DNA from 3 places in the Bifidobacterium sp. MSK.13.1 genome. Region 3 is predicted to be linked to each of the others. Evidence: riboswitches for the same ligand, from Rfam matches in the RefSeq annotation. Region 3 holds a riboswitch; each other region holds the start of a gene.
What was found. A riboswitch is a leader RNA that binds a small molecule or an ion and turns the genes downstream of it on or off. The one in region 3 is predicted to bind thiamine pyrophosphate.
Positions count from the first base shown of each region.

Region 1: it holds a riboswitch for thiamine pyrophosphate, as region 3 does, so the genes downstream of both, tenA (thiaminase II) here and KSY55_RS03205 (solute carrier family 23 protein) in region 3, are expected to answer to the same signal.
Region 2: it holds a riboswitch for thiamine pyrophosphate, as region 3 does, so the genes downstream of both, thiS (sulfur carrier protein ThiS) here and KSY55_RS03205 (solute carrier family 23 protein) in region 3, are expected to answer to the same signal.

Region 1 covers NZ_JAHOMM010000002.1:411,512-421,330, reverse strand. The annotation lists gene KSY55_RS04650 (ECF transporter S component) at 1-608, shown strand, start outside; gene KSY55_RS04645 (energy-coupling factor transporter ATPase) at 702-3,071, shown strand; gene KSY55_RS04640 (YhbY family RNA-binding protein) at 3,143-3,448, shown strand; gene tenA (thiaminase II) at 3,574-4,248, opposite strand; TPP riboswitch at 4,334-4,444, opposite strand; gene KSY55_RS04630 (glycosyltransferase family 2 protein) at 4,561-5,574, shown strand; gene ppgK (polyphosphate--glucose phosphotransferase) at 5,817-6,584, shown strand; gene KSY55_RS04620 (pyridoxal phosphate-dependent aminotransferase) at 6,741-7,904, shown strand; gene KSY55_RS04615 (energy-coupling factor ABC transporter ATP-binding protein) at 7,982-8,782, opposite strand; partial or broken gene KSY55_RS04610 (aryl-sulfate sulfotransferase) at 8,894-9,819, opposite strand, start outside.
Region 2 covers NZ_JAHOMM010000001.1:510,615-520,433, forward strand. The annotation lists gene KSY55_RS02140 (MFS transporter) at 1-827, opposite strand, end outside; gene KSY55_RS02145 (FAD:protein FMN transferase) at 997-1,965, shown strand; gene KSY55_RS02150 (ABC transporter ATP-binding protein) at 2,051-3,883, opposite strand; partial or broken gene KSY55_RS02155 (ABC transporter ATP-binding protein) at 3,993-5,852, opposite strand; gene KSY55_RS02160 (MarR family winged helix-turn-helix transcriptional regulator) at 6,158-6,652, opposite strand; gene KSY55_RS02165 (aldo/keto reductase) at 6,769-7,821, opposite strand; TPP riboswitch at 7,926-8,029, shown strand; gene thiS (sulfur carrier protein ThiS) at 8,378-8,572, shown strand; gene thiF (sulfur carrier protein ThiS adenylyltransferase ThiF) at 8,700-9,413, shown strand; gene KSY55_RS02180 (thiazole synthase) at 9,509-9,819, shown strand, end outside.
Region 3 covers NZ_JAHOMM010000002.1:106,418-116,236, reverse strand. The annotation lists gene gltB (glutamate synthase large subunit) at 1-2,261, opposite strand, end outside; TPP riboswitch at 2,477-2,580, shown strand; gene KSY55_RS03205 (solute carrier family 23 protein) at 2,561-3,994, shown strand; gene KSY55_RS03200 (coenzyme F390 synthetase) at 4,040-5,164, shown strand; gene KSY55_RS03195 (acyl-CoA reductase) at 5,161-6,660, shown strand; gene KSY55_RS03190 (SDR family oxidoreductase) at 6,677-7,474, shown strand; gene hemW (radical SAM family heme chaperone HemW) at 7,628-8,833, opposite strand; gene lepA (translation elongation factor 4) at 8,833-9,819, opposite strand, start outside.

The sequences.
Region 1 (9,819 bases), 310 kb from region 3:
CAAACAATACCCAAAACAACGACGCCGAAATCACCAGCGAAAGCATGACGCGCCCCGACAACGCGCATTCCACAGGCGTGGCCGACTCTGGACGCTGGTCCACCAAACGCATCGCCATGTATGCGCTGTTCGTGGCGCTGTCGATGGCCGTCAGCTTTGTGGAATTTCCCATTGTGCCAGGCGTTGAATGGCTGAAATATGATCCATCCGGCATTGTCAGCCTGGTGGCAGGTTTCGCCTACGGGCCAGCGGCGGCGGTAATCGTCAGCGTGCTTGGTTTCCTGCCGCACCTGTTTACCAACCCATGGGGCACGCTTATGGCCGTGCTCGTGGCTTTGGCATTATCCGTGCCGGCAGCACTGATCTATCGCAGGAACAAGACCCGCAAAGGCGCGGTCATCGGCATCATCGTCGGTGCGATCGCGGCCTTGGCGGTGGCGATTGTGGGCAATGTGATCGTCACACCGTTCTACGCGCACATGACCACCGCACAGGTCGTGGCATTGATCGTGCCGGCGCTTCTGCCGTTCAACGCGTTGAAATTCACCATCCATGGCGTGGTCACCTTCCTGATCTACAAGCCGATCTCCAACCTGTTGAACCGCTGAGCCTCGTTCACCATATCGATTCCGCATATTGATGAATAGGAAGGAACCTTTCGACGTATGGAAGGTTCCTTTCGTTTATGAAAGACTTTTTCCATGAATCCTGACAGCGCCACGAACACCATCGCGGTCGAACTGCACGATATTCGTTTCACCTACGACTCCGGCGCGACCTGGGCGCTCGACGGCGTGAACCTGACCGTTCGCCAAGGCGAACGTGTATGCTTGGCAGGACCAAACGGATCGGGCAAATCCACACTTTCACGCATCATCGCAGGACTTGCCGCACCCGATGCCGGACATGTCACGCTGTTGGGAAACAACGTATTCGATGACTCCGGCGCGCACGCTGATGCTTACCGCAGCGCCCGGCATGGTATCGGGGCGGTTTTCCAACATCCGGAAGATCAGATCGTCACCACCGTCACCGAGGATGATGTTGCCTTCGGTCCGGAAAACCTCGCCATTGCGCATGATGATATCGATATGCGCATCGCCATGTCACTTGACGCAGTCGACATGAGCGGACAACGAGAAGCCGATCCCACGCGAATGAGCGGAGGCCAACAGCAGCGCGTCGCCATCGCCGGCATGCTTGCCATGAATCCCGAAATCCTCGTGCTCGACGAGCCTACCGCCATGCTCGATCCGCAAGGCCGTGCCGACATCATGCATATTCTTGACGAATTGCAGCAGCACGGCACAACCATCATTCTCGTCACCCACCATCGTGACGAATTCGTCAATGCCGACCGCATCATTCGCCTGGATAACGGGCGTATCGTGCAAAGCGCTCGCGGTAATACTGCAAGTATTCCGGAAATGGACGAATCAGGCACAGCGCAAGAAGACAATCCAATTGCCAAATCCAATATTGCAAATGGCGCATCGAAGCCAACATCAGCTGTACCAATCATTGAAATCCATAATCTGATATATCAATATCCAAACAGTAGCAAGCCTGTGCTCGATAAGCTTTCCATAACCATCAATGAGGGTGAAACCGTGGCCATCACAGGGCATAACGGTGCAGGCAAAACCACCTTCGCGCGTCTTCTCTGCGCGCTGGAACAGCCGCAATCTGGCAGCATTACCGTCAACACCATTCCCGTCGCACGCCAACGCGCCAACGGCAATATGCAGTCGCTCAAGCGTGCGGACCGCGAGAAACTGCGCGCCACCGTCGGCTACGTCATGCAGCACCCCGAACGTCAGCTTTTCGCCGAAACCGTAGCCGAGGACGTCGCCTACGGTCCGCGCAACCAACGGCTTGATGAAGCGCAAGTGGATGAACATGTCAGCCAAGCCATGGCATTGCTGCATATTGAACATCTTGCCGACCGTTCGCCATTCGACCTTTCCGGCGGGCAGCAACGACTCGTTGCCATAGCGGGCGTCATCGCATGCCAACCGCGGATTCTCATTATGGACGAGCCGACCGCGGGACTTGATGAAGCGGCCACAACCCGCGTGCACGATCTCATCCAAACCCTTCATTCCCAAGGCGTCACCGTACTTATCATTTCCCATTCGCAAACGGAAATCGACGTGCTCGCCGATCGGGTGATCGCGCTTGATCGCAGACAAAACGGTAATGACGTCACTCGAGATATCGGAACCAATGTCACTTCCGAAACGGCAGGTTCGAAGAATCTGCACACGCTTGGCTCCGGACATGCAAAGGAAGACGTCCGTGAAAACCGTAGTTTTATGGAACGGCTTGACCCGCGCGTGAAGATGGTGAGCGCGTTGGCGGTCATGTTCTCCGCATTCGCCATCCGCTCCTTCTGGCAGTTACTGGTGGCCGCACTGTTGACCGGCATGATCGTTGCGACATCAGGCATCGGCGTGAAACAACTGTTCAAATCGATTCACATGTTCCTTGCATTGTTCGTGTTCTGCGGACTGCTCAATGTGTTCTTCGTACGATCCGGCAATGTTCTTGCGAACATCGGACCGATTCCAATCACCGACGACGGTGTGCGTATCGCTATACTGTACGCCTGCAGATTCGTTGCGGTCATTATCGTCGGAGTGGTGTTCCTCGCCACCACCACGCCTACGGCCATCACCGACGCGTTCGAAGCCTTGCTCAAACCCTTCGCAAAAATAGGCGTGCACGCGCAGGAGATCGCACTGGTGATGAGCCTCGCACTGCGGTTCCTGCCCACTCTGGGAAGCGAGGCGAAAGCCATTGCGGACGCACAGGCGGCTCGAGGTGGCAGCATCGAAACGGGAACGTTCGTGCAGCGTATCAAGGCGATGGTTTCCATCATCATTCCGGTGTTCGCAGGGGCGATACGCCATGCCGACAATCTCAGTCTCGCACTCGACGCGCGATGCTATGAAGAGGGTATCGCACGCACACATTGGCGCGTGATGAGCATCGCCAAACGAGACATTGCCGCGGGCGGTGTGGTTGTGGCATATGTGGCTGCGTTGGTTCTGATCGCTGGACTAAACTGAAGGCAGTCGGCGGATTTTACCGTCCTCACGCTACTCTTGAGCAAGCATCATAGATAGGAATGGAACAAGTTATGGCATTAACCAAGAAGCAGGTCAAGCAGCTGCGAGGCCTGGCCACCAAGCTCAATCCGCTCATCCAGGTCGGCAAGAACGATCTGAGCGAAAACGCCATCAAGCAGGCGGACGAAACCATCGAAAAGCGTGAGCTCATCAAGTGCTCCGTGCTCGACGGATCCGGTCTGACCGCCAAGGAAGCAGGCGAGGGATTGGCTGAAGAACTGAACGCGGAACTCGTGCAGGTCATCGGCAACCGTTTCGTGCTCTACCGCCGTTCCCATCGCGACGACGTGGAACATATCCGCCTCGTACGCGAATAAAGCGGGAAACTGACGCGACCAAACATAACAGGGCGGGTGCTTTCTGAAAACCAATCAGAAGACACCCGCCTTGCTGCAATGAAAATAAACAATCGGAAGTCAGGAAACCCCATGAAGGAGTGCTATCAGCGCGCCTGATTCCATTCGGGCTTCCATGTGTACTGCATGTCGTACGCGCTGGCCCAGAACATGTATTCGTTCTCCACGCCGGTCACGAAAATGTCGATCAGCTCGCGCTTGCGCTCCTCGCTCGCGTCGGCCACCAGTTTCTCGATATGTTCGAGCAGCCACACGGAATCCTGCCAGAACTCGTCGGTCTTATACATGTCGACCCAGCTCTTGTACGGATTGTCGTCGAGCGTGTCCGCGAACTCGGCGGCAAGACGATAACCATAATCCGCATACACCCAGGCGCACGGCAGCACGGCCACAAGAATGTCGAGAATATCCTTGCCATAGGCGATGGAAAGGATATTCGACGTGTAGGCACGCGCGAAGGCCGACTGGCGCACATTGTTCATCTGCTCTTCGGTGATGCCATAGCTGGCCAAGTAGGAGCGGTGTACTTCGGTCTCGACCTGCAGGGCGCCGTTCTGCACCTTGAGCATGAACGCCATGATTTCAGGGTCGGTGGCCTTGGCCAACCCCAAAGCGTGCACTCTGGCGTAATCGTTCACATAACGAAAATCCTGCAGCAGATAGAAGGCGAAACGCTCGCGTTGCAGTGTGCCTTCGCCAAGCTCGCGGATGAACGGCTGCTGGTAGCCTTCCTCCCAAACCAGGTCGGCGGCCTTGCGCATGCGCTGCGCGAACGGCGGAAGATTGTCGCGTTGGATGCCTTTGGCGGCGTCGAACTCATAATCGAAATCGGTTGTTGATGTCACAGCAGTCACTAGACATGCCTCCCTACGCTGGTGTTAACCATCAGGTTCAAAGGGTTCAGGCCTCACTTGGCCCATCTCAACCCGACGAACACGGGTTCCCCTGCATTACGCCGTACATTATGGCAAAGCCGCACGAAATGTGCAAGAGCCCGTCCGTCGAATGGAATCGTGCCGCATGATGCGAACACAGGCGATGTTCGGTTGAGGGCGAGTGCAAGAATGGAACGTATGACTGAAAAGCAAGTTGCGAAGAACACCATCGAAAAGCTGGCTATCGTCGTGGTGACGTACAGGCGTCAGCAGCTGCTCGCCACCCTGTTCGAATCCATCGAAAAACTCACTGTGGCGCCATGGCGTATCATCGTCGTGGACAACGAGCACAGCGAGGCGACCCAAGGCATGGTCGACGATTTCCGTGAAGCGGTCACCGCGCAGTGGGGCAATACCATCGCCGACCAGTCGGGCAACGAAAGCCGTGTGGTGTACGCGCCGCAATCCGACAACCTCGGCGGCGCAGGCGGCTTCTCCGCAGGTGTGAAGAAGGCATACGAGCTGGGTGCGGAGTGGTTCTGGGTGATGGACGACGACGTGGCCGTGATGCCTGAGGCCATCGAAAGGCTCGCCAAGTGGACCGGCAGCCATGATGTGATCCAGGGAAGCCGATACGACTACGACGGAGGCCCGTTCTACTGGCAGTACGATTTCATCGTGCCTCTTGGCATTCCCAATCCGATCGCTCCGGCCGCGTTCGGGCGTCCCGGCTATCGTGTGATGGACACCTTATGCTTTGAAGGCGGCCTGTTCCGCCGTAATATCGTGGAACAGATCGGTTTGCCGGATCCCCGCTTCTTCATCTACTGGGACGATACGATGTACGGCTATCGCGCCAGCAAGGTCACCAATCCGATCGTGGTGCCCGACGTGATCCTGCGACGTACGCGCGAGATCGGTAACTGGGATATCGCCGGCGTGCGTCAGCTCAACTCCACTTCCGACATGAACCGCTACCACATCATGCGCAACCGTGGCTACATGGCACGCTATTTCATGTCGTTCGGCGATTACCGTCCGCTGATGTTCGGCTTTGGCACGTTGCTGACCGCCGCCAAGGAGGTCATTCGCTTGGTGATGGTGGACCGTGAGCATGCCAAGACCGGCTTGGTGCAGATTGTCAAGGGTTGGTGGGATTCGCGCAAGCTGCTGCATGATCCGGATTGGAAGCCGATGCCGCCGCTCAAGTAATGTGGCTACACCGTCTTCAGACGGTTATTTTCTTATGATTCGCCCCATGCCGATGCGTTGCGTTGGCATGGGGCGAATCGTTTGCAGAAAACAATCGCAAATATTTGCGTTTCATTGCGACAGATTATGCAATCGTATTCACCAATTGTGTATTGTCGGCGCGTTTTGGGGCATGGGGCGAGTTACTATGGCGTTTACCGGTTCGATATACCCACTATGTACCTTGATAGGAGAGGTCGAAGATGATTGAAACTGCACAGGCATTTGGCGTTGACATTGGCGGCTCCGGCATTAAGGCAGCCCCGGTTAACCTCGAGAAGGGCGAATTTGCTGAACCGCGTCTGAAGATCCTCACCCCGGAGGTTTCCACTCCGAAGGCCGTTGGCGAAATCGTTCGCCAGCAGCTCGAGCATTTTGAGGTTCCTGAGTCCGCTCCGGTCGGCATCGCATTCCCCGCTCCGATTCATGTTGGCGAGAAGCTCGGCTATATGGCCAATCTGGACCAGTCCTGGGTTGGCGTGGACGTCACCGAAGTGTTCTCCGAAGCTTGCGGCCGTCCGGTCACCGTGGTGAACGACGCTGATGCGGCCGGTCTTGCCGAACAGCAGTTCGGCGCAGCCAAGGGCCAGGACGGCCTGGTCGTCGCCACCACGCTGGGCACCGGCATCGGCACCGCGCTGATCTTCAACGGCGAGCTCATTCCGAACACTGAGCTCGGCCATTTGGAACTGCTCAAGGGCAAGGGTGACGCCGAGAAGTACGCGGCATCCTCCATTCGTGAAAAGCTCGATATGGGCTACAAGAAGTGGGCCAAGCGTCTGACCAAGTATTATTCCCTGATGGAGTTCTACTTGGATCCGCAGCTGTTCGTCGTCGGCGGTGGCGTGTCCCGCGTGTCCGAGAAGTTCCTGCCGTACATCGACATCAAGACCCCGATCGTCGCAGCCAAGCTGCACAATGAGGCTGGCATCATCGGCGCTGCGTACTACGCAAGCATCAAGCAGAAGTGATGTCGTGAACCATAAAGGTTCCTAACCTTCATATAAGCGAGAGCCGTCCGATTCATCCGTCGGACGGCTCTTGTTATTCCTCTGATGATCGCATGGCGAATGCATCCTTCTTGCTCGATGCAACACTTGCGCAACCCAGAGAGTATGGTGGAGACCATGCGTTTTTCCTCCAGAGTCGATATCAGCGAGCCCAATCCCATCGCCAAAGCCGAAGCGGAAGCCAAAGCAAACGGCATCACACTCGGCAAACTCAACGACTCCAATCCAACCAAACATGCGCTCGCGTCGGAACTATTGCCGGACATCTATGGAGCGGAGCCACGCGGGCAACGATACGCACGCGAAGCGCTGGCCGCATTCCTGCATGAACAAGGCAATACCGCTACCGCCGACGACCTATACATATTGAGCTCGACGTCCGAAGCGTACTCATGGCTGATCAAACTGCTCTGCAATGCAGGTGACGCCGTGCTCGCACCGAAGCCGGGATATCCGCTCATCGAATCGATCGCACGACTCGAATGCGTCGACATGATCGAGTACCAGCAACGTTTCGACGGATCCTGGTACATCGACGTGGCCGAACTACGCGAAGCGCTTGAAGGTGAAGATGGCGGCCGCATCCGCGCGCTGGTGCTCATCAATCCCAACAATCCGACCGGATCGTACGTCAAAGCGTCGGAACGTGAGGCCATTGTGCGGCTTTGTCATGACCATGAGGTGGCCATCATCGCCGATGAGGTGTTCTACGACTATGATCTTGAACCATTCGATGGCAACGCGCGTCTCGCGGGGGAGACCGGCACGCTCACATTCGCATTGGATGGGTTCTCGAAGACGTTGGCCGCGCCACATGCCAAAGTCGGTTGGATCCAAGTGTCCGGCCCGGCGGCTGAAGTGGATGAGGCCAAGCGCAGACTCGACGTGGTCGCCGACGACTATCTGCCAATGAGTGAGATCATCGCCAAACAGATCCCCGCCATGCTGGGCGCCGCAGCCGCGCAGACCGCGCGCGTGCGAGAGCGCGTGCAAACCAACCTCGCAGCCTTGCATACCATGCTGGATGATGACGAGCAGGGCATGGTCAGCGTGTTGCGTGCCGAAGGCGGATGGAATGTGCTTTTGCGCGTGCCCAGCGTGCTTGACGAGAACGAACTGGTGTTGTCCATGATCGAAAAGCACGGAATTTCAGGACAGCCCGGCTATTTCTTCGATATGACGTCGAACGGCTATCTCGCGATCTCGTTATTGCCGGAACCCGACGAATTCAGGCATAACGTTCAGACGGTGCTTGACACCGTCAACACAATGATCGGCTGAAACATGTTGTGGTTCCATCGTCGACACCGATGAAGGAGCCGCAACATGTGGGGAACGGGAATAATCCGTGGGTATGGTCAGGCTTTGGAAGCCTCATATTTAGCGCGGATGAGGTCCGTGTAAAAGGCCACGGCCTCATGCGGGCCACCGTCGAACACCACCTGATGATCGTCGACCACCAGCGTGCGGTCGATCGCATATTCCGCGCGTGTGATCAGCTCCGTGTCATGCGTGGCGAACACTACCTGTTTGTCGTAACTGAACAGAGCTTTCGCCACATGCGCGGACGCCACCTCGTCCAAACCCTTGGTCGGCTCGTCGGCAACGATCACCGCGGGGGAGAAGCTCAATGCGGAAGCGATCGCCAGCAGATGACGTTTCTCGCTATCCAATGCGGAGGCGGGCTCACGTGCGACCGCCGCCAGATCGAAATGCGCGAACAGATTGCCGATGATCGCCTGGCGTTCGCTTTCCGGCACCTTATGCTTCTTCAACGGTTCATCAATCGCCTCGCGAATGGAATCCGCTTTGTAATAACTGTTCGGAATTTCCTCGCGACGAACGCGGCCGATCATCGATTCGATACGTTTCAGATCACGTTTCACCGACGGATCATACGCAGCACCATTCGCGTCGATACGCACCGAACCGGACGTCGCAGACAATGCGCCATCCAACAGCTGCAGCAACGTGGTCTTACCGGAACCATTCAACCCGATCACAGCCACACGTTTGCTTTCCGGAGTGATCGTCAACGATGTCGGCTCCAGACCGACATTGCCATCCTCATACGTGTGGCCTGCCTGATCTAGCGTGAACGTGACGTCATGCGTCGCTTCGGGACGTTTGGATGAAAACAGCGAATCGAAAAAACCCATGGCAACCATTGTACGGGCGTGCCGAACCCATTGCATACGAAACGGGGCCGGAAATCCAAACCCCCACAAGGAGTTTAGATTCCCGGCCCCGTCAAGCCTGCGGACAGGATGTCAGACGAAATAGAATCCCGAGAAATCGTACTTGTACACGCGGTAGATGTACGCACTGTTCAACGTCATCTTGAACTGCGCCAGCAGATCACCATCCTTGTTGTACTGGCCGAACAGACCCTTCATGCCCGAGTCGATGAGGATCTGGCCATTATCCAATTCCTGCGCGGAACTGACATACGGCGAATATGGCACGTCGAACGATGACACTTCCGTATACGTGCCGGCATTCTCGTTGACCAGATACTTGCGATACCGCGAATTTGCCGTATCGGACGACAATTCGGTCGAAATGCCGTCGATCACCGACCAGTCAAAATCAGGACGCGTCAACGAAGTGCCGAAATTGTTATCGAACATATACATGTAATACTGGCCGTCAGGCAGCGAATCATCGGCGACATACGTGATGGAATGCTGGCCGCCGGTATCCGAAAATCACCGGACTTCGTCAGGAAACTGCTGGCCTCATCGGTGCCGGCCCACACGGATGGCTCGCCGATCATATAATCAAGCGTCGGATCCGATTCCAAATCATCCACCTTGATGATGGTGGACGTCTCACGGGCGGAGAACAATGCGGAACCGTCATCCAACAATTGAATGGTATTGCAGTGCAGCCAATCCCAACGATTCTTGGCATTCGAATCCGACTCGTCGGTTCCCGCATGCGTGGTGGAGGCCTTATAGTCGGCGAACAGCTCACCGAAATCCACGAAGCGGGTTACACTTCCGGTGGAAGTGCTGAGCTTGATGACCTGATCCTGCACGGCGTTGTCGTCACGGCCGAGCTCGGTGGCCAGCAGCACGATGTCGCCGTTGGAATCCATCGCATAATCATGATGCAGAATGTAGTCGGATCCCAGATCGTAGATCTTCTCCAGCTTGCCGAGACGGTTCATCGCCACCATATGATGCGTGGACGC
Region 2 (9,819 bases), on a different contig from region 3:
TCGGGAAGTTTGAGCAGGCTTGTCACGAAGAACGGCAAACCAGTCTGGAATGTAGTGATCGCAACCCAATAGACCACGTCGGAGCAGACGAACTTGCGGAATTCGCCGTCGCCGAACGTCTGCTTCAACGATTCGATGGTCGATTCGGACGTGGGCTGCGAGTTGACGTAATCGCGTTCCTTGATGGTGAGCGGCGGAACCAGCATGCACACGAATGCGATGGCCGCCATGATGGTGAACGTCAAACGAATGGCGTTCACACGCCCCAAGCCCGGCACGAAACCAGCCCAAATCACCGGTGCCACGTATGCAATGGCGGTGCCGGCCACCCACGTGAACGAGATGGCGGTGGAGATGGTGAGCTGCTGTTTGGAATCGTGACCAAGCTCGGCGATCAGCGCGTTGTAGGGCGTGCAGTAGAACGTGAGCGCAATGTAGTAGCCGATCACCGTGACGAACAGGAACGCGCCGTTGATCCAGCTCGTATCGTTGATTGGACTCCAAAACACCAGCACGGTGACGAGGGCGAGCGGAAGGGCCGCAAATTTGAGGAACGGCATGCGACGACCGGATTTTGATGTGCAACGGTCGGAAAGACTTGCCACGGCCGGATCCACGAATGCGTCGAAGAAGCGGGCGAACGCGGTGATGCCGCCGACTACGGTCACCACGCCGAGTACGGCAAGACCTTGCGGTACGAACACGGTTTGCCCTTGCGAGATGGTTTCGCTGTCAGGCTGGTAGAAGTAGACGAGCCAATTCGAAATAATGCCGGAAAGTAGCGCCCAGCCGAATTGGCCGACGGCGAAAGCCCAGACTTTGGGCATCGGCAGGCTCTTCACCGTTTTTGTTGTGCGCGTGGCTGCACTTGCATTCTCGACGTTCCCCATATCAACCTCCATGTTGACGCCCTGCCGGCAACTGTACCATGCGCCCCATCGCGAAAGTCCCATTTCCCCCAGTAGCTGGAGGAAATGGGCGGGTAGCATCGGAGGCATGGATTCTTTGACGCAACGCATGCCGTTTGTCACGGCGTTTTATAGGGCGCTCGGCACCGGTATGGTGATTTCCGTGGATTCGCCGATCGACGACAAGGTGCGTTCCGCAATGGAATCGCTCATTGAGGATTACGAACACGTGCTGTCTCGATTCCGCAATGATTCGCTGATTGCGGCGATCGGCAAGGCCGAGCATGGCGGAAGTTTCGATTTTCCGGATTGGTGCGCGCCGCTGTTCGATCTGTATGATGCGCTATTTTCCGCCACTTCCGGCGCGATTGATCCGTGCGTCGGCGAGGATTTGATTCGACTTGGATACGATGCGTCGCTGAGTTTCACGGTTACACAAGATGCGCCCGAACATTTGGGCGCATTGCGCGGACGCGCCGTTTGGGGACGCGATGTGACCCGCCACGGAACCACATTGGTAACGCATGAGCCGGTGCAGTTGGATTTCGGCGCCTGCGGCAAAGGCTATCTCGTCGATCTGCTCGGGCGCATGCTGCAGTCGTCACAATTCGTGATTGATGCGGGAGGTGATTTGCTGATTCATGCGGAACAGCCCATTTCCGTCGCACTTGAGGATCCGGAAGATCAGTCCCACGCAATCGGAATCGCACATATTGCGAACGGAGCGTTGTGCGCAAGCGCACCCAGCCGACGCCATTGGAACGTGGCAGTCAACGAGCGCACCCAAATCGCCATTCATCATCTGCTCAATGCCATCGACGGACTGCCCGCGCAACAAACCGAAGCCAGCTGGGTATACATTCCAGCGAACGCAACGCTCAATCTTGCACGCGACTACCCCACCGCCGTTGCGGACGGCCTGGCCACGGCCCTGTTCGTTTCCGACGTAGCACAACTGCAACGCACGTTCGATTTCACATACGCAACATTGGACGAATCCCGCCAAATCGCAGTCAGCCGCAACTTCCCGGCCGAACTCTTCCTGCGATCCGCATAACAGCCGAATACCAGCCGAAATAAACAAAGACCGCACGTCTTTGGGGACGTGCGGCTCCTGTGAATCAGCCAGCCAGAACGGCGAATCAGTCGGTGAGGGCGAACTGGCTGTTGTAGATGTCGGCGTAGAAACCGCCTTTGGCGAGCAGCTCCTCATGCGTACCGCTTTCCACGATGTCGCCATGGTTCATGACCAAAATCATGTCCGCATCGCGGATGGTGGACAGACGGTGCGCGATCACGAACGACGTACGGTCCACGGTCAGCGCGTCCATGGCCTTCTGAATCAGCTCTTCCGTACGCGTATCGACCGAAGAGGTGGCCTCGTCGAGAATCAGAATCGGCGCATCCTCAACCATGGCTCGCGCAATGGTGAGCAACTGCTTCTGACCCTGCGAAAGCGTGGCCTTGTCGTCAAGCACTGTGTCATAGCCATTCGGCAGCGACATGATGTAGTGGTGCAGCCCCACGGCCTTGCACGCGTCCTCGATCTGCTTGTCGGTGACGCCCGGCTTCGAATACGCGATGTTTTCACGCACTGTTCCACGGAACACCCACGTATCCTGCAATACCATGGAGAACTGGTCATGCACGTTCCAGCGTGGCACGGACTTCGTATCCACACCATCAATCGCAATCGAACCGCCCGAAATCTCATAGAAACGCATCAGCAGATTCACCATCGTGGTCTTGCCGGCACCGGTCGGACCAACAATCGCAACCTTCTGACCGGACTTCACCGAAGCGGAGAAATCGTTGATGATCGTCTTGCTCGGATCGTAACCGAACTTCACATGACTGAACTCAACGTCACCGCGCACCGGTTTGCCGTTCACGCCGAGCAGCGCCTGCTTGTCGGATTCGTCGGCCATCTCCGGCTCTTCAAGGAAGCCAAACACGCGCTCGGAAGCGGCCGCGCAACGCTGCAGGTTCTGGAATGCCTGCGCGAACTGGGAAAGCGGCTGGGTGAACAGTCGAATGTACATCATGAACGCAACGATCACACCAAACTCGATCTTGCCATCCATCGCAAGCACAGCGCCAACCACGCACACAACCACGTAGCCGAAATTGCCGACGAAATTCATCAACGGCATCATCAGGCCGGAAAGGAACTGGCTCTTCCATCCCGAATCGTACAAATCATCGTTATATTTTTCGAACGCGCGAATCGAATCAGCCTCGCCGCAATACGCCTTGACCACGGTGTGGCCGGCGTACATCTCTTCGACGTGACCGTTGACATCGCCCAATGCGATCTGCTGACGGGAGAAGTACTTCTGCGAAACCTTCATGATTGCGCCCATGATGAGCAGGCCAACCAGGCTGGAAGCGATGGCGCACACCGTCATAATCACATTGTTGTAGAACATCATGATGAGCGCGCCCACGAACAGCGTGACCGACGTGATCAGCGAGCCGACCGACTGGCCGAGCGTCTGGCCGATGGCGTCCACATCGTTGGTGATGCGGCTGAGCACATCGCCGTAGCTGACCTTGTCGAAATACTTGAGCGGCAGCTTGTTGATCTTCACGCTGATGGCTTCGCGCAGCTCCTGTGCGGTGCGCTGCGTGACGTTCGCCATCATCCAGCTTTGCACGTAGCACAGCACCGCGTACCCCACATACAGCGCCACCAGCAGCCATGCGATGTGCGTGACCGCGTCCATGTCGATCGCACCGAGCACCGGCTTGCCATTGACTAGCGCAGGCAGGCCTTTGGCGATCTCGTTGGTCATGTCCTTGAGCTTGTCCGGACCGACGATCTGGCATACCGTGCCGATCGCGCCCAATACGAGCGCCACAATGATGGCGGGAATGTAGTGGCGGCAGAAATGCACCAGTTTCTTCATCACACCACCGAAATCTTGCGGTTTTTCAACGGCTCCGCGGCCGCGTCCCATAGGTCCTCCTGGCATATCAGCGACCCTCGCTTTCGTTCAATTCGCTTTCGACGGACGGCTTGCCGGTTTCAATCGGTTTGCCGGTTTCGCCCGGCAGCTTGCTTTCGCCCGACTTGCCGCCGTTCAATTCGTCTTCGCTCAGCTGAGACTGCGCAATCTGACGGTACACATCGCAGTTTTCCAGCAGTTCGCTATGCGTGCCTTGGCCGACCACCTTGCCGTCGTCGAGCACCACGATGCGGTCGGCGTCCATAATGGTGCCGATGCGCTGCGCGACAATCAGTTTGGTAGAATCTTTCGCTTCCTTGGCGAGCGCGTCGCGTACGGCACGGTCGGTTTTGAAATCAAGTGCGGAAAAGGAATCGTCGAAAATCAGGATTTCCGGATGACGATAGACGGCACGTGCAATCGACAGACGCTGTTTCTGCCCGCCCGACACGTTCGATCCACCCTGCGAAATCGCGGAATCGTACTGCTTTTCCTTGGTTGCGATGAATTCGGTCGCCTGTGCAACTTCACATGCGTTGCGCACGTCGGCGCGCTGTTCCGAAGTGAGTGTGCGATGCTCGTTTTGCGTTGCGATCAGCTCTTTTTCGCGCTTTCTGCCGGCCGCGGTCGAGGTATCGGTCATGTCGACGATGCCGGCATCGGTGGTGTCGAGCGGATTGTCGCCATAGCTGACATTGGATGCGATCGTGCCTTTGAACAGGAAGGATTGTTGCGGCACATATCCGATTTTGTCTCGTAATGCCTTGAGCGTGTAGTCGCGCACGTTCACGCCGTCGACGAGCACCTCGCCTTGCGTCGCGTCATAGAAACGCGGCACGAGGTTGATGAGCGAGGATTTGCCGGAGCCGGTGGAGCCGATGAACGCGACCGTTTCGCCCTTCTTGGCAGTGAAGTTGATGCCTTCGAGCATGGCTTCACGCGAATCCGGGTAGGTGAAGGAAACATTGCGGAATTCGATTTCGCCCTGCTTGCCTGCTTCGCCAGCATCGCTGCGGGTGCCGTCGGTGATCAGCGGTTCGGTGTCGAGCACTTCGAGCACGCGCTGTGCGGACACGTCCGCTCGCGGCCACAGCACGAACACCATGCTCATCAGCAGGAAGCTCATGATCACCTGCACGGAGTAGCTGGAGAACACCACCATGTTGGAGAAGGTGGTGAGCTTGTCGGCCGCGTCGGCCGCGTCGATCAGGTAGGCGCCGATCCAGTACACGGCAAGCATAAGACCGTTCATGATGGTGTTCATCAACGGCATCATGAAGGCCATGGCACGGTTGGTGAACAGCTGGGTGTCGGTGAGTTCCTTGTTGGCCTTGGTGAACTTGGCTTCCTGGTAATCCTCGGCATTGTAGGCGCGCACCACGCGCAGGCCGGTGAGGTTCTCGCGCGCCACAAGGTTGATGTTATCGGTCAGTCGCTGCATGGACTTGAACTTCGGCATGACGAGAACCATGAGGATCGTGATGGAGACCAGCAGCACCACTACCGCGATGCCGGTGGCGAGCGTCCATTCGAGACCGTCTCCCGCAATCTTGCAGACGGCCCAAACCGCCATAATCGGCGATTTGACAATCATCATCAATCCCATGGTGATGAACATCTGAATCTGCGTAATATCGTTCGTGGAACGCGTAATCAGCGAGGCTGTGGAGAATCGGCTCATTTCAGCCGGTCCGAACGATTCTACCTTGCGGAATTCCATGGAACGCAGACGCTGGCTGAACGATGCGCCGATGCGTGCCGCGAAATAGCCGGTGATGATGGCGCATGCTGCCGATCCAAGCGAAATAAGCAGCATTTTGCCGCCGGCGATCCAAATATCGTGCATTTCACTGCCAGGGGTTTCCACGAGGGTGGTGATGTCGGACATGTAGTCCGGCAGGGTCAGGTCAAGCCAGATCTGCCCGACGATGCTGACCAGTGCAATGAGCATCTGGCCTATCTCCGCTTTGGAGAGGTATCGCATAATGCGGAACATGCTTGGATTCCTTCTCTTGTGTTGCGTTTGAAGTTTTTGCGATTGATGGATTGGTTGGATCAACTACATGAGTTGATCGAATTGCGATTAATGATTTACATAAGTCCTATTGAATTGTCTTACGATATTTAATTACTTACAGTGTAAGACAATCTCATATTTCTGTGTATTTGCTGAGAGCGATTCTTCTCAGCTCGGTCGCGCGCGGCCAACATATACCATTCGCGACACACTCAAGGCCGTTTGGCCAAGCTTACAGTCGCGAACGGCACATGTGAGGCGCACGCTTACGTGGTAGGCAGTCCCTACGCAGGATCTTCAGATTCGGCTTTTGCGAAGGCTTGCTTTACTTCTTCGGCGGTGGGGCGGGGCTGGCCAGGGATGCAGATGGTCACGTATGTGGCAAATTCCTCGGTAAGATCCACGAATTCGCGCGTGCGACGCTCCCCCATCTGCGAAAAGACCCAGCAGACGGCGTCGCGCATATCCTCGCGCTGCTGCTTGGCCTTCGCCCGCCCCTGCTCGGTAAGATTCACATGCACAATGCGTCGGTCGTTGGGATCGACCTCACGCTCGATCAGACCCTTTTTTTCCAACGCAGCCAACAGCGTGGAAATCCTGCCCGACGTGACCTTCAACGCGGTAGCCAACTGCGAGGGCGTTTGCGCGCCCTTGAACTCAAGCTCGCGAATAATGAATGGCTCGCCCTTGGAATCACGCGACATCGCCTGCTGCATCTGAGACTTCTTACCCCAGACCACTTTCATCAGCTTGTCAAACGACTCCCGCTCGAAGCCCACGCTTCACCTCGCCTTATTCGATGCCCATCAGTTATGTCTCGATAATATCTTTTACTGTAAACATTTTTCGATCGCAACGTGCAAGTACAGGAAAACGCCCAAAAAGGAAACGATAATCAGCAAGGAAGCATCGCAAGCTCTTCTTGAGTGAGCTGAAGTTGCGTTGCAGCGAAGGAATCGTTGATTTCCTGCGGATTGCGAGCGCTGGGAATGGTGAACAGACGTTCGTAACGGGTCAATTCCCACGCCAGCACCACACGCTGGTAGGAGCAACCACGTTGCGCGGCAACCGTGCGGAACGGATCGTACGCGCTCTGATCGAACGTATCGAGGAATCCGCCGAGCGGCGACCAACAGACGAAAGCGAGCCCCAATTCGGCGCAATGCTCCATCGTATGTTCCGGATCGGGATGCGACGGCGAGAACTGGTTTTGCACGGCGACCAAGCCGCTGCCGATAATGCCGCGCGCAAGATCGATCTGCTCGTTATTCACACGGGAGATGCCCGCATATTTGATCACGCCTTCGTCGAGCAGCTGCTTCAACGCGCCGCATTGGTCTTCGTAAGGCACCGCGGGATCGGGGCCATGCGAATACAACAGGTCGAGCGTATCGACGCCCAAGTGCAACGCGGACTCCTTGGCGTCACGAATCATGGTTTCGGGGCGCGAATCCGCCATCCACCCGTATTGACTGCCCGCCGCCTGCAAATGCTGGCGTTCCTCGCCAGGCCGACGGCTGCATCCCTCAGAATCCCGCCCCTGAGTGTCCGATTCTGGTGAATCGGACATCTGTACCCCAAATCCGGCACCCTGTTTGTCCGATTCTCCAGAATCGGACACAGGAGCAACAAAAGCGGGGACCTCCATGGTGCGTCGATAGCCAGTTTTCGTGGCGACCAGCACTTCATCTCGGGGGCCATTCCACGAAGTGAGCGCATCACGCACCAACTTTTCGCCGTAGCCAAGGTCTTCCGCAGTGCCGGTGCCAGGCTCGCTCGGCAGATAATATGACCAAGCCGTGTCCAAATAGCGAACACCCGCGTCCAAACCGGCATGAATCGTACGAATCGCGGTATCGCGATCCGGGCGCCCCTCAATCGCCAAAGCCATCGTTCCCATACCAAGCCGAGGAATCGCAAATCCTGCCAACTCGCCGTCCATCATCATCTTCCCCTTCCTTGCAAGCACTCAGCCGATTCGCACATGTTCACATCAAGACTAACCCAACGTGAACCGGCGCAAGCTTGTCGGGCGCGTGCGCGAAGATGAAGGCACAACCGAACGGGAGCCGAAAGGCTGAGAGGGAGCTCATAGAGCTTCGACCGAGGACTTGATGCGGGTAATGCCGCCGTAAGGAGACGGGTTGTTCACGCCGCAAGACGTATCTCATCTTCCGTTCGCGATAACCGAATATCGCGTGATTAGGGTCACGGAGGGGCGCACCACCTCATAGGGTACGGTTCCTTCGGCGACCCTTTTTTCGTACCAACCTTGAGTGCCCGATTCTGCAGAAACGGACGCACAAGCGGCTCGAACAAGCGCCTACGTGTCCGATTCACCAGAATCGGACATTCGTGGACTGAAATAGATGCCGTGCGTGTCCGATTCTGCAGAATCGGACATTTAGAGACCGACAATGAACCTCCGGATGTCCGATTCACCAGAAACGGACATCCGGAGTGCAGGAAAGCATGTGTCATGACAGACACAGAAGGGAACCGCAATGATCATCAACGGTAAGGAAGAGAACATCGCCACGCCGATCACCGTGGCCGAACTGATCGAAAGCAAGGGCCTGCGCGCCGACCGCGTGGCTGTCGAGCTCAATGGTGAGATCGTGCCTCGCACCCAGCGTGCGCAGACGCAGCTCAAGGGCACCGATACGTTGGAAATCGTCACGTTCGTGCAGGGCGGCTGAACCACTTTCAAAATTTCTTGCGATTACGACCGGCACAATGCACGCGTAACAATCGCAAGAACATACAAAACACAACCAACCCGGCAAAAACAACGCACGAACGGAAAACGAGAATACGAGAACAACCATGACTTTTGAACCATCCGCATCGCAGGCGCAGATCGACGCCCGCCAGCACGCTTTCGACAACCAGCCCGACCCGACCACGCTCGTCAGCCGCGAAGAAATCCGTGCGGCCCTGCTCGACCGTCATACCGCAGCCACGCAAGACAAGCTCGACGCGGCGCACGTGGCCATTTGCGGCTGCGGCGGCCTCGGATCGACCATTGCGGTGGCGTTGACCCGCATTGGCGTCGGTCACCTACATTTGATTGACTTTGATCGCGTGGATATGACGAATCTGAATCGTCAGCAGTATTTTTTGAAGGATCTTGGGCAGTACAAGACGGAAGCATTGCGCAGTAACTTGCGTCAGATCAATCCTTTTATCGATATCACCATTGATACCGTGAAAGTGACTGACGAGAACGTGCCGACGCTGTTCGACAATGAGGATATTATTTGCGAAGCGTTCGACGTGCCGGAAAACAAGACGATGCTGGTGAATGCCGTGCTTGAGAATCTGCCGAACAAGAAGCTGGTGAGCGCTTCTGGAATGGCGGGATTCCGCAGTTCCAATTTGGTGAATACTCGTCGCGTTTCGAAGAATTTCTACTTCTGCGGCGACGGCGAAACCGCTCCGGTGCCGGGCGCTGGTCTGATGGCACCGCGCGTGGGTGTGGTCGCCTGCCATGAAGCCAATATGATCACTCGCTTGATTCTCGGCGAAGAAGACGCCTGACAGCGAAACGCAACCACAAACGCAATTGCAATTGCAATCGCAAATCGCAAATCGCAACGAATGACACAACACTAATCGCATAGTAAGGATTAACCATGAGCACCGAAAACACGATCACCACCGCGGAAAAAGACTTCGCGGCGGCACCGAACGCCACGCTCGACGAGCTGGTCGGCACCACCACGAACACCGCACTGCTGCCGGAACCGGATGCGCACGCGTATGACGAAATCGCCACCGGCGACGCCGATCCGTTGATCCTCGGCGGACACAAGTTCACGAGCCGCTTCATTCTCGGTTCCGGCCGCTACGATCTGAACCTCATCAAGGCGACCATTGAGAACGCGGGCACGCAGATCGTCACCATGGCGTTGCGTCGCTGCCGTACCACCGAAAACAATCTGCT
Region 3 (9,819 bases):
ACGTCCTTGTTCAGGCCGATGGCTTCGAACAGCTGTGCGCCACGGTAGCTCATGATGGTGGAGACGCCCATCTTCGCCATGATCTTGAGCACGCCGGTCGACAACGCGTTGGTCAGGTTCTTCACCGCGGTTTCGGCATCGACGTTGAGATAGCCCTTGCGGGACAGGTCTTCGACGGATTCGAACGCCAGATACGGGTTGACGGCCGCCGCGCCATAGGCGATCAGCAGAGCGACATGGTGGATTTCACGCACATCGCCGGCCTCGACGACCATGGAGATCTGGGTGCGCGTGTGTCTGCGCAGCAGATGGTGCTGCACCGCGGAGGTGAGCAGCAGCGACGGAATCGGTCCCCACGTGTAGTTGGAGTCGCGATCGGAGAGCACGAGGAAGTTGGATCCGTTTTCGATGGCTTCGTCGACTTCCTGGAAGATCTCGTCGAGACGTTCCTTCAGCGCCTTGCCGCCGCCAGCGACCTGATAAAGACCCTTGACGACGAACGGCTTATAGTAGCCGCCGAGGATCTTGGCGCGGTCGAGGCGCTTGAGCTGCGCCATCTCGTCGGAGTTGAGCACCGGCAACGGAATGAGGATCTTCTTGGCATGCAGTTCGGAATCGGCCAGCAGGTTCGGCTCGGGACCGATGGCGGATTCAAGGCAGGTCACGATCTTTTCACGCTCCCAGTCGAGCGGCGGATTGGTGACCTGCGCGAACTTCTGGGTGAAGTAGTCGAACAGCATGCGGCTGCGGGAGGAAAGCGCGGCCATAGGCGCATCATTGCCCATGGATCCGAGCGGCTCCTTGCCGGTGTTGGCCATCGGGGCGAGCAGCAGCTTCAGATCCTCTTCGGTGTAGCCGAAGGCGCGCTGGCGGCGTTGCACGGACTGGCCGGAGTGGTTGACGTGCTCGCGCTTGGGCAGCTGGCTCATCTCGACGGTGTTGCCTTCGACCCACTGACGGTACGGATGCTGGGACGCGAGGGACTTCTTGATCTCCTCGTCCGGGATGATGCGGCCTTCCTTGGTATCGACGAGGAACATCTTGCCCGGTTCCAGGCGGCCCTTGGACACGATGTGTTCCTCGGCGTTCTCCGGGAGCACGCCGGTTTCGGATGCGAGCACGATGTAGCCGTCGTCGGTAAGCTGCCAGCGGCCGGGGCGGAAGCCGTTGCGGTCGAGCAGCGCGCCGACCTGGGTGCCGTCAGTGAAGATGATGTGCGCCGGACCGTCCCACGGTTCGATCAGCGTATTGTTGTATTCGTAGAACGCCCTGACATCGGGGTCAAGCTGGTCGTTCTTCTCCCATGCCGGCGGCAGCATCATGGAGATGGCATGTGGCATGGAACGTCCGGACAGGTGCAGCAGTTCGAGGCATTCGTCGAACGTGCCGGAATCGGAGTAGCCCGGGGTAGCGATCGGCAGCAGCGGCTTGAATTCGCCGAGCAGTTCGGAGCTTAGGCGGCCTTCACGTGCGGACAGCCAGTTGCGGTTGCCCTGGATGGTGTTGATCTCGCCGTTATGGGCCAGCTGGCGGAACGGCTGGGCCAGCGGCCAGCTCGGGAACGTGTTGGTGGAGAAGCGGGAGTGCACGATGGCGATCTTCGCCTTCATGCGCTCGTCGGAAAGATCCAGGAAGAAGGGCTTGAGCTGCATGGTGGTGAGCATGCCCTTGTAGGTGATGGTGCGTGCGGACAGGGACGCGAAGTAGATGCCCACCTCGTGTTCGACGCGCTTGCGGATGCGGAAGGTCTTGCGGTCCAGTTCGATGCCTGCGAGCTGGCCTTCGGGGTCGGCCACGACCAGCGTCTTGAACGCGGGCATGCTGGCGAGCGCCTGCAGTCCGAGTCCGTCCGGGTTGGTGGGTACGACGCGCCATGCGAGTACTTCGAGGCCTTCTTCGCGCACGATTTTGGCGATGGCTTGTTCTTGTTGTCCGGAGGTGGCGATGTCGCGGTCGAGGAATGCGATGCCGGCGGCGTAGTGGCCTTCTTCGGGCAGTTCGACGCCTGCGGTGGCGCGCATGAATTCGTCGGGCATGCTCATGAGGATGCCTGCGCCGTCGCCGGTGTTTTCTTCGGCGCCTACGGCTCCGCGGTGGTTGAGGTTGACGAGCACTTCGATGGCGTCGTCGACGATTTTGCGTTCGGGGCGCTTGTTGAGGGTGGTGACCATACCCACGCCGCAGGCGTCGTGCTCGGCGCCGGGATCGTACATACCTTGGGAATCATGGATCGTGAGATCTAACGGGGCGTGGAAAGTCACCGAAACCACCTTCAATGTTTTTGGGCAAGAAAAGTCTTGCGGTTCTTTAATGCGTGGTTTAGAATACCGCGCCCCTGTATCAAATACGTTTCGCGTGTCCATATAACGAATACTCGGAAAAGTCAAGACTGTTTTTTCTTGGGAAAATGTGGAGGATATGTGTTGGGTTGTGGTGGTTGCCGGTATCGATGCGTGTCGTTATGCTGGTGGTTGTCCGAAGAGTACAGGGGAGCCGATGTGGCTGAGATGGGCGTTTGCCCGGACCCTTATGACCTGAACAGGGTAGTGCCTGCGTAGGGATGTTACGAACGGTGCGCGTGCGCGTCTTCTCTGTGCTGACGGCTGGTGTTTGGCCGTGTGTTTCGTGGAAAGAGAAGGGATTTGGCGTGTCTGATGCGTCGCAGGTGCCTGAGCAGCTTGGTTCGGGTTCGAAGAAGTTGACTCCGAAGAATGTGCTGCTGGGTTTGCAGCATGTGTTGGTGTCCAATGTGTGGCTTGATCCGGTGTTTGTGGCTGGTGCCATTGGCTTGCCGTTGGCGTTGTCGTCAAATATGGTGAATGCCATTTTCATTGTGTCTGGTTTGGTCACATTGATTCAGGCCACGAGGTTGGTGCGTTTGCCGATTGTGCAGGGTCCGTCCGCCGCGTTCGATGCGTTGATGATCGCTGCGGGCACTGCTGGTTCGTTGGCTGCCGCTGGTACGTCGATTTTTGTCAGTTCGCTGATTTTCTTGGTGCTGTGTCTGACCCGTGTGATTGAGAAGATGCGTTTTCTGTTCGCGCCGATGGTGTCGGGCGTGATTATTTTTCTGGTTGGCGTTTCGCTGTCGCGTTTCACGTTGAGCGAGTTTCTTGGTGGCGCTCCCGGCGATGATGGTTTTGCCGATCCGAAGACGTTGGCCGTGTCTATCGTGACTTGCGTGCTGGTGGTGGCGCTTTCCCAGTTCGGCAAGGGTATGGTCAGGGCGCTTTCCTATCTGATTGCTCTGGTTGCCGGCACTGCGCTTTCGATGGTATTTGGCATGGCTGATTTTTCCGGTGTCGCGTCGAAGCCTTGGTTTGGTCTTCCTCAGATTATGCCGTATGGCGGTTTTGACTTTGATGCGGCGGTGTTTGTGCCGTTCTTCATCGCATATATGGTTGCGATTATGGAGGCGCTTGGCGTGTATCAGGCGGCCAGTGAGATCCAGGGCGTCAAGCTTGAGGATCGTCAGGTTCGTTATGGTTTGGCCGGCGAGGCTGCCGGTTCCGCGATTTCTTCGCTGATCGGCGGTTTCACCACTACCGCGTATCCGCAGAATGTCGCGTTGCTTAAGGTCACGGATGAGGGCAAGACCCGTACCCGTGTGCCGGTGATCATCGCCGGCGTGGTGTTTGTGGTTCTTGGTTTCATTCCGAAGGCCGGAGCGGTATTGTCGTTGATTCCTTCCCCTGTGATCGGCGGCATTTTCCTGCCGGCCGCGGCAAGCCTGATCAGCACGGGCTTCAATACGCTGCGCAAGGTGGAGTCGGACGACCGTTCCCAGGCGGTCATTGGATTGTCCCTGCTGTTGGGCATCGCGCTGCCGAGCGCGTTGAGCGGCTTGGAGGGCGGCGCTCACGTGTTCTTCTCCAATTCGATTCTGGTTGGGGCGTTCTGTGTGGTGATTCTCAAGGCACTGCTGATCGACCTGCCGAATCTGATCAATCGTCGTAAAGGAAACAGCGAAGCTGAAGTTCCGTCGCAGATCTGATTTGCTTTCGAATATCAGTATCGTTTATAGAAAGGAATACCGCATATGACATCAATGTCGTTGGGTGCCGACGCGCAGGAAGTCAAGGCAAACGTGCTTGAGTTCATCGAAAAGTATGGTTGCGAGGTCGCTCCGGATGAGGCGTTCGACGCGCTCGCACATAAGATTTTCGCTTTCCAGTTTGCCCATAACATGCAGTATCGCGCGTATTGCATGTCTCGTAGGGTGACTCCGCAGATGTTGTCGGATTGGATGGATATTCCGCCGATGCCGGTGGATGGGTTCAAGATGCTGACGCTCACTTCGGTGTCTGAAGATGATTGCGAGGCAGTGTTCATGACCAGCGGCACTACGCATCCGGGTCAGCGTGGACGCAACTATCATCCTGATCTTGAGGTGTGGGATGCGTCGATGATCGGCCCGTTCCGTCATTTCATCATGCCTGACCGTGAGCGCATGCGTATCGCGGTGCTCTCCCCTGCCTGGGAGATGAATCATAATGGTTCGTTGGCCCGTTATCTGACGCGTGCGGTGGAGCAGTGCGGCAGCGAGGGCAGCGGCTTCTTCTTCCATGAGGATGGTTTGGACTTCGCTGGTGTGGAAAAGTTCCTTGATCAGTCGGTGGCGGACGGCGAGCCGGTGATGCTGATGGGCGCTTCGTCCGCGTATCTGTATCTGCTTGACTATCTTGCCGAGCGGGGCAAAACCTATGCGTTGGCGAAGGATTCGCGTGTTTTCGATACCGGTGGTTTCAAGAGTACGAAAACCGATATGACCGTCGATGATTTGTATGCGAAGTTCCTTGAGGTGTTTGGCGTCGCACGCACGCATTGCGTGAACATGTACGGTATGACGGAGTTGAGTTCGCAGATTTACGATCAGAATCTGCTGTCGTACTATACGGATGGTTCGTCGAATTATCTGAAGGCGACGCCGTCGTGGGTTCGTTCCGTGTTCCTCGATCCGGCGACGCTCACGCCTGTCGCCGATGGCGAGCAGGGGGTGATCGCGCATTACGATTTGGCGAATTGGAATTCCTGTCTGGCGATTCTGACCGAAGATCTTGGCGTGCGCACCGATTCCGGTTACGAGCTCAACGGTCGTGCGAAGGGTGCGGAGGCACGCGGCTGCTCCATCGCCGTCGACGAGGTGATGGCGGCAAACGCATGAGCGTCATCGACATTTTCCATGCGCCGCGCGGCTTCGTATTTGAGGATTTCGAAACACGCGGCGTTCTCACCGACCGCGGTGAGGCCACGTTGCGTTATCCGGTACTCACGCCTGAGACTGTCCAAGATTTGTGCGAGACAACGCGTTGCAATCGATCGCAGACATTGGCAGCATATTCCGTCGAACACATCGTCGACATCATCGGCGAGGCGGTGGAATTGTGGACGAATCCCGATTATGAGGGTCGCCAGATAGCGGAGTCTCTGATTCCCTCCATCACCGGCTATGACGCGACGATGACGCGTATCGAACTGAAACGTTACATGCGCATGTTCCGCAGACGCGAACTATTGCGTTTTCTTGATGACGAACTGCCAAGCCCGCGCATGCTGGACGAATACCGACCGAACAAGTCCGGCGGATACACGCGCCTGTACGGGCCGGACTTGACATTCCACGTGTTTTCCAGCAATGTTCCCGGCATTCCCGTATGGAGCATGACCATGAGTCTGCTGACGAAAAGCGCGATCATCGGCAAATCATCGTTCGACGAACCGCTGATGCCCGTACTGTTCGCTCGTTCTCTGACACAGATCAACCCGGATCTCGCCGACGTATTGGCCATAGTGCCGTGGCGCGGCGGCACGGTAGAGCTTGAAGACGTGGCGATCGGCGAAGCGAACGCCGTGATCGCCTACGGTTCGTCGCACACCACCGAGGCGATCCGTCCACGCGTGAGCGCGGGCAAACCGTTCCTCAGCTATGGCGCACGCATCGGCTTCTCACTCATCGGACGTGAAGCGCTACGCGCGGACACTCACGTGCAAACCGTGCACCGTATGGCCGTGGACGTGGCCACCTACGACCAGCAAAGCTGCCTGGCGCCGCAAACCATCTTCGTGGAACGCGGCGGAGCCATCTCCCCCGCTCAGACGGCGGAACTGCTCGCCAGCGAGCTCGACTCGCAACAACGCAAATATCCACGATCAACCCCTTCCGACACGGAATCCCTCGCCATCCGCAGGGCACGCTCTCAAACCGAGATGCAAGCGCTGTGCATGACGTCCATGACTCCAGACAGCGCCGCACAGGCCGACCCACAGGCACCGTTCGTCATCGAATCGCCGCAAGGCACCGACTGGACCGTGCTCTACTACCCCAATACCAGCAGTCTCCCCTCGTTGGGGACACCGCTCAACCGCACCATTAACATCGTCGCCGTGGACCAACTCAAACACGCGCTGCCCACACTGAAACCCTACCGCGAGTGGCTGCAAACCTGCGCGATCGCCACAAGCTCATCCAGACTGTTCGCACTCGCGCAACAAGTGGGCGAATACGGCATCGACCGCATCTGCCCCGTCGGAGAAATGAACCGCGCGAAATCCGGATGGCACCACGACGGCGGATTCAACATCCTCGACCTCGTCAGAGCCGTCGACATCGAACGCAATACCGACCGTTACGCCGACACCTTCGACATCGACTACGAATAATCCCAAAGGACCTTACGTGAACCAGCAATCCGAACACCGGACACTCACCGGCAAAACCGCCATCATCACCGGCGCAAGCCGAGGCATCGGCGCCGCAATCGCACTCAGACTCGCACAACTCGGCGCCAACGTGACCATCGACTACCTAAGCAACGACGAACGCGCCCAACACACCAAGCAACACATCGAAAACGAAGCGGACGCACAAGGACGCGTCATCACATGCAAAGCCGACGTGACCGACGAAACCCAAGTCAACGAACTCGCACAAACCACAGCCAACACCTTCGGCGGCATCGACATCCTCATCAACAACGCGCTCAGCCACTACTCGTTCGACCCACGCAACCGCAACACCTTCAGCAACACCAGCTGGAACGACTACGCGACCCAACTCGAAGGATGTCTCAAAGGCACCTACAACACCTGCACGACCGCGCTGCCCTACATGCGACGCCAATCATGGGGACGCATCGTCAACATCTCCAGCAACCTCGTAGACAGCCCGATCGTCCCCTACCACGACTACATCGCAGCCAAAGGAGCACTCATCGGATTCACGCGCTCGCTGGCGCAGGAGGCCGGGGCGTGGGGCGTCACGGTGAACGCCATCGCGGCCGGTTTGACCGTGGGCACGGATTCGAGCCGCGCCACCACCGAAGACGTCCGCGAGCGCATCATCGCGCAGACGCCTTTGGGCAGGCTTGCCACGGCTGATGATATTGCGGGCGGTGTGGCGATGCTGGTTGGCGAGGACGCTCGTTTCGTCACCGGTCAGACGTTGCATGTCGATGGCGGACTCACGATGCGCTGATTACGAACATCCGGTGACAGCCTCGTTCTAGGCTCTATGCCATCGGGCCTGGAATGCAACAACTTGCATCCGAGGCCCGTTTCAATCTGCACACTGTATCCACCCATACCAAGATGGATCATCTAAAACCAATTCGTCAGAGGATTATCGGCATTACAACGAGCAGGCGTCGAAGAAACGCTCGATGACGGTGTCGTTGAGCAAGCGTCCGGTTCGGGTTGGAATCACACGTCCGTCACGGATAACGATAAGGCCTTCGTCTTCCATGGGCTGGATGCGAGCCATATCAACCATGTTTCCAAGGCGACTCAAATCCAGACCCTCACGTATGCGCAGACCAAGCATGATGATTTCTTCGAGGTTCTCCTCGTTGGAGATTCGTTCGCTTCCCGACCATGGCACATTATCATCGTTGATAGCCTGCCCCCACATGCGAGGATGCGCAATATCCCAGCTGCGCAAGCCCGACGATTTGACCGTTTCAGATGTTTCAGCCGACGCGGACTGTTCAACATCCATCACATTGCCGTAATGGCTGTGTGCGCCGGGACCGAGCCCCGCCCAATCAACATTGCGCCAATAGCCAAGATTATGTTGCGATTCATAACCAGGACGTGCCCAATTGCTGATCTCATACCATTTAAGACCGGCTGCGCTCAGTAGATCGTCGGCAATCTCATACTTGGTCGCCTCATCGTCATCATCAGGCGTAGGCAAGGTTCCAACAGCAATCTGACGTCCCATTTTCGTGTTCGGTGCGACGGTCAACGCATATGCCGAAATATGGTCAACACCCAAGTCGATCGCCGTCCGTACGGAAACACGCCAATCGTCGAGACTCTCCCCCGGCGCACCGTAAATCAAATCCACGCTGGAACGCATGCCGACAGCATTTGCCGCTGCGATTCCCGCCGCCACATTGGCCGGGGTATGCGTACGATCCAATGTTTTCAGCACGCTTGGCACAGCCGACTGCATGCCGAAAGAGATGCGGTTGAATCCGCCGTCCGCGAGTTCCTTCACGTAATCGGCGTTCACCGTGTCCGGATTCGCTTCGGTGGTGATTTCCGCATTGTCGGCAATGCCCCACGTGTCACGCACGGCATTCAACATGGCGACCAGATCCGAAGCTTTCAGAATCGTGGGAGTGCCACCGCCGAAAAAGACGGTGGCCGCTTCCGGTTCGTTAACGCCATGCGCGATCTGCCAATCATGGACGATTGACATCTCGCGAATCACCATATTGGCGTAATTGCCACGCGAAGCGCCCGCTCCCATGTCGACAGCGGTATACGTGTTGAAATCACAGTACCCACAGCGCCGTATGCAGAACGGCACATGAATGTAGGCTTCGAACATCAGCCTTCGGTTTTCTGGGCGGCGCGAATCTTGTCTTTGGTGTCGCGGTCGTTGCCTGCGTCTCCGGTCGACAATGCGGCGATGAACGCCTCCTGCGGCACCTCGACATGGCCGAGCATCTTCATACGCTTCTTGCCGGCCTTCTGCTTTTCGAGCAGCTTGCGCTTACGGGAAATATCGCCGCCATAACACTTGGCGAGCACGTCCTTGCGCAGTGCGCGAATGTTCTCACGTGCGATAATGCGGGAGCCGATGGCGGCCTGAATCGGAATTTCGAACTGCTGGCGAGGAATGAGCTCACGCAACTTCTTCGTCATCATCACGCCGTAGGAATACGCCTTATCCTTATGCACGATGGCGCTGAACGCATCGACCTTCTCACCCTGGATGAGAATATCGACCTTCACCAGATCGGCGGACTGTTCGCCGTCCTCATGGTAGTCGAGCGACGCATAGCCCTTGGTGCGGCTCTTCAACTGGTCGAAGAAGTCGAACACGATTTCGGCCAACGGAATGCGATAATGCATTTCCACACGGTCGGCGGAAATATATTCCATAGTGCCCATCTGTCCACGATGGTCCTGGCACAAGTCCATAACCGCGCCGATGAATTCCTTCGGAGTGATGATGTCGGCGGCAACCACCGGTTCGACGATCTGCTTGATCTTGCCGTCGGGGAATTCGCTCGGATTGGTCACACGATGCACGGAATTGTCTTCCGCGGTGACCTCGTATGGCACGTTCGGTGCGGTGGAGATCAAGTCGAGATCGAATTCGCGGCTCAGTCGTTCGGTCACGATTTCCATATGCAGCAGGCCAAGGAAGCCACAGCGGAAACCGAAGCCCAACGCCACGGACGTTTCCGGCTCGTAGATCAAAGCCGCGTCGTTGAGCTTGAGCTTGTCGAGCGCCTCACGAAGTTCCGGATACTGCGCGTTGTCGATTGGGAACAGGCCAGCGTAGACCATGGGCTGCGGGTCACGATA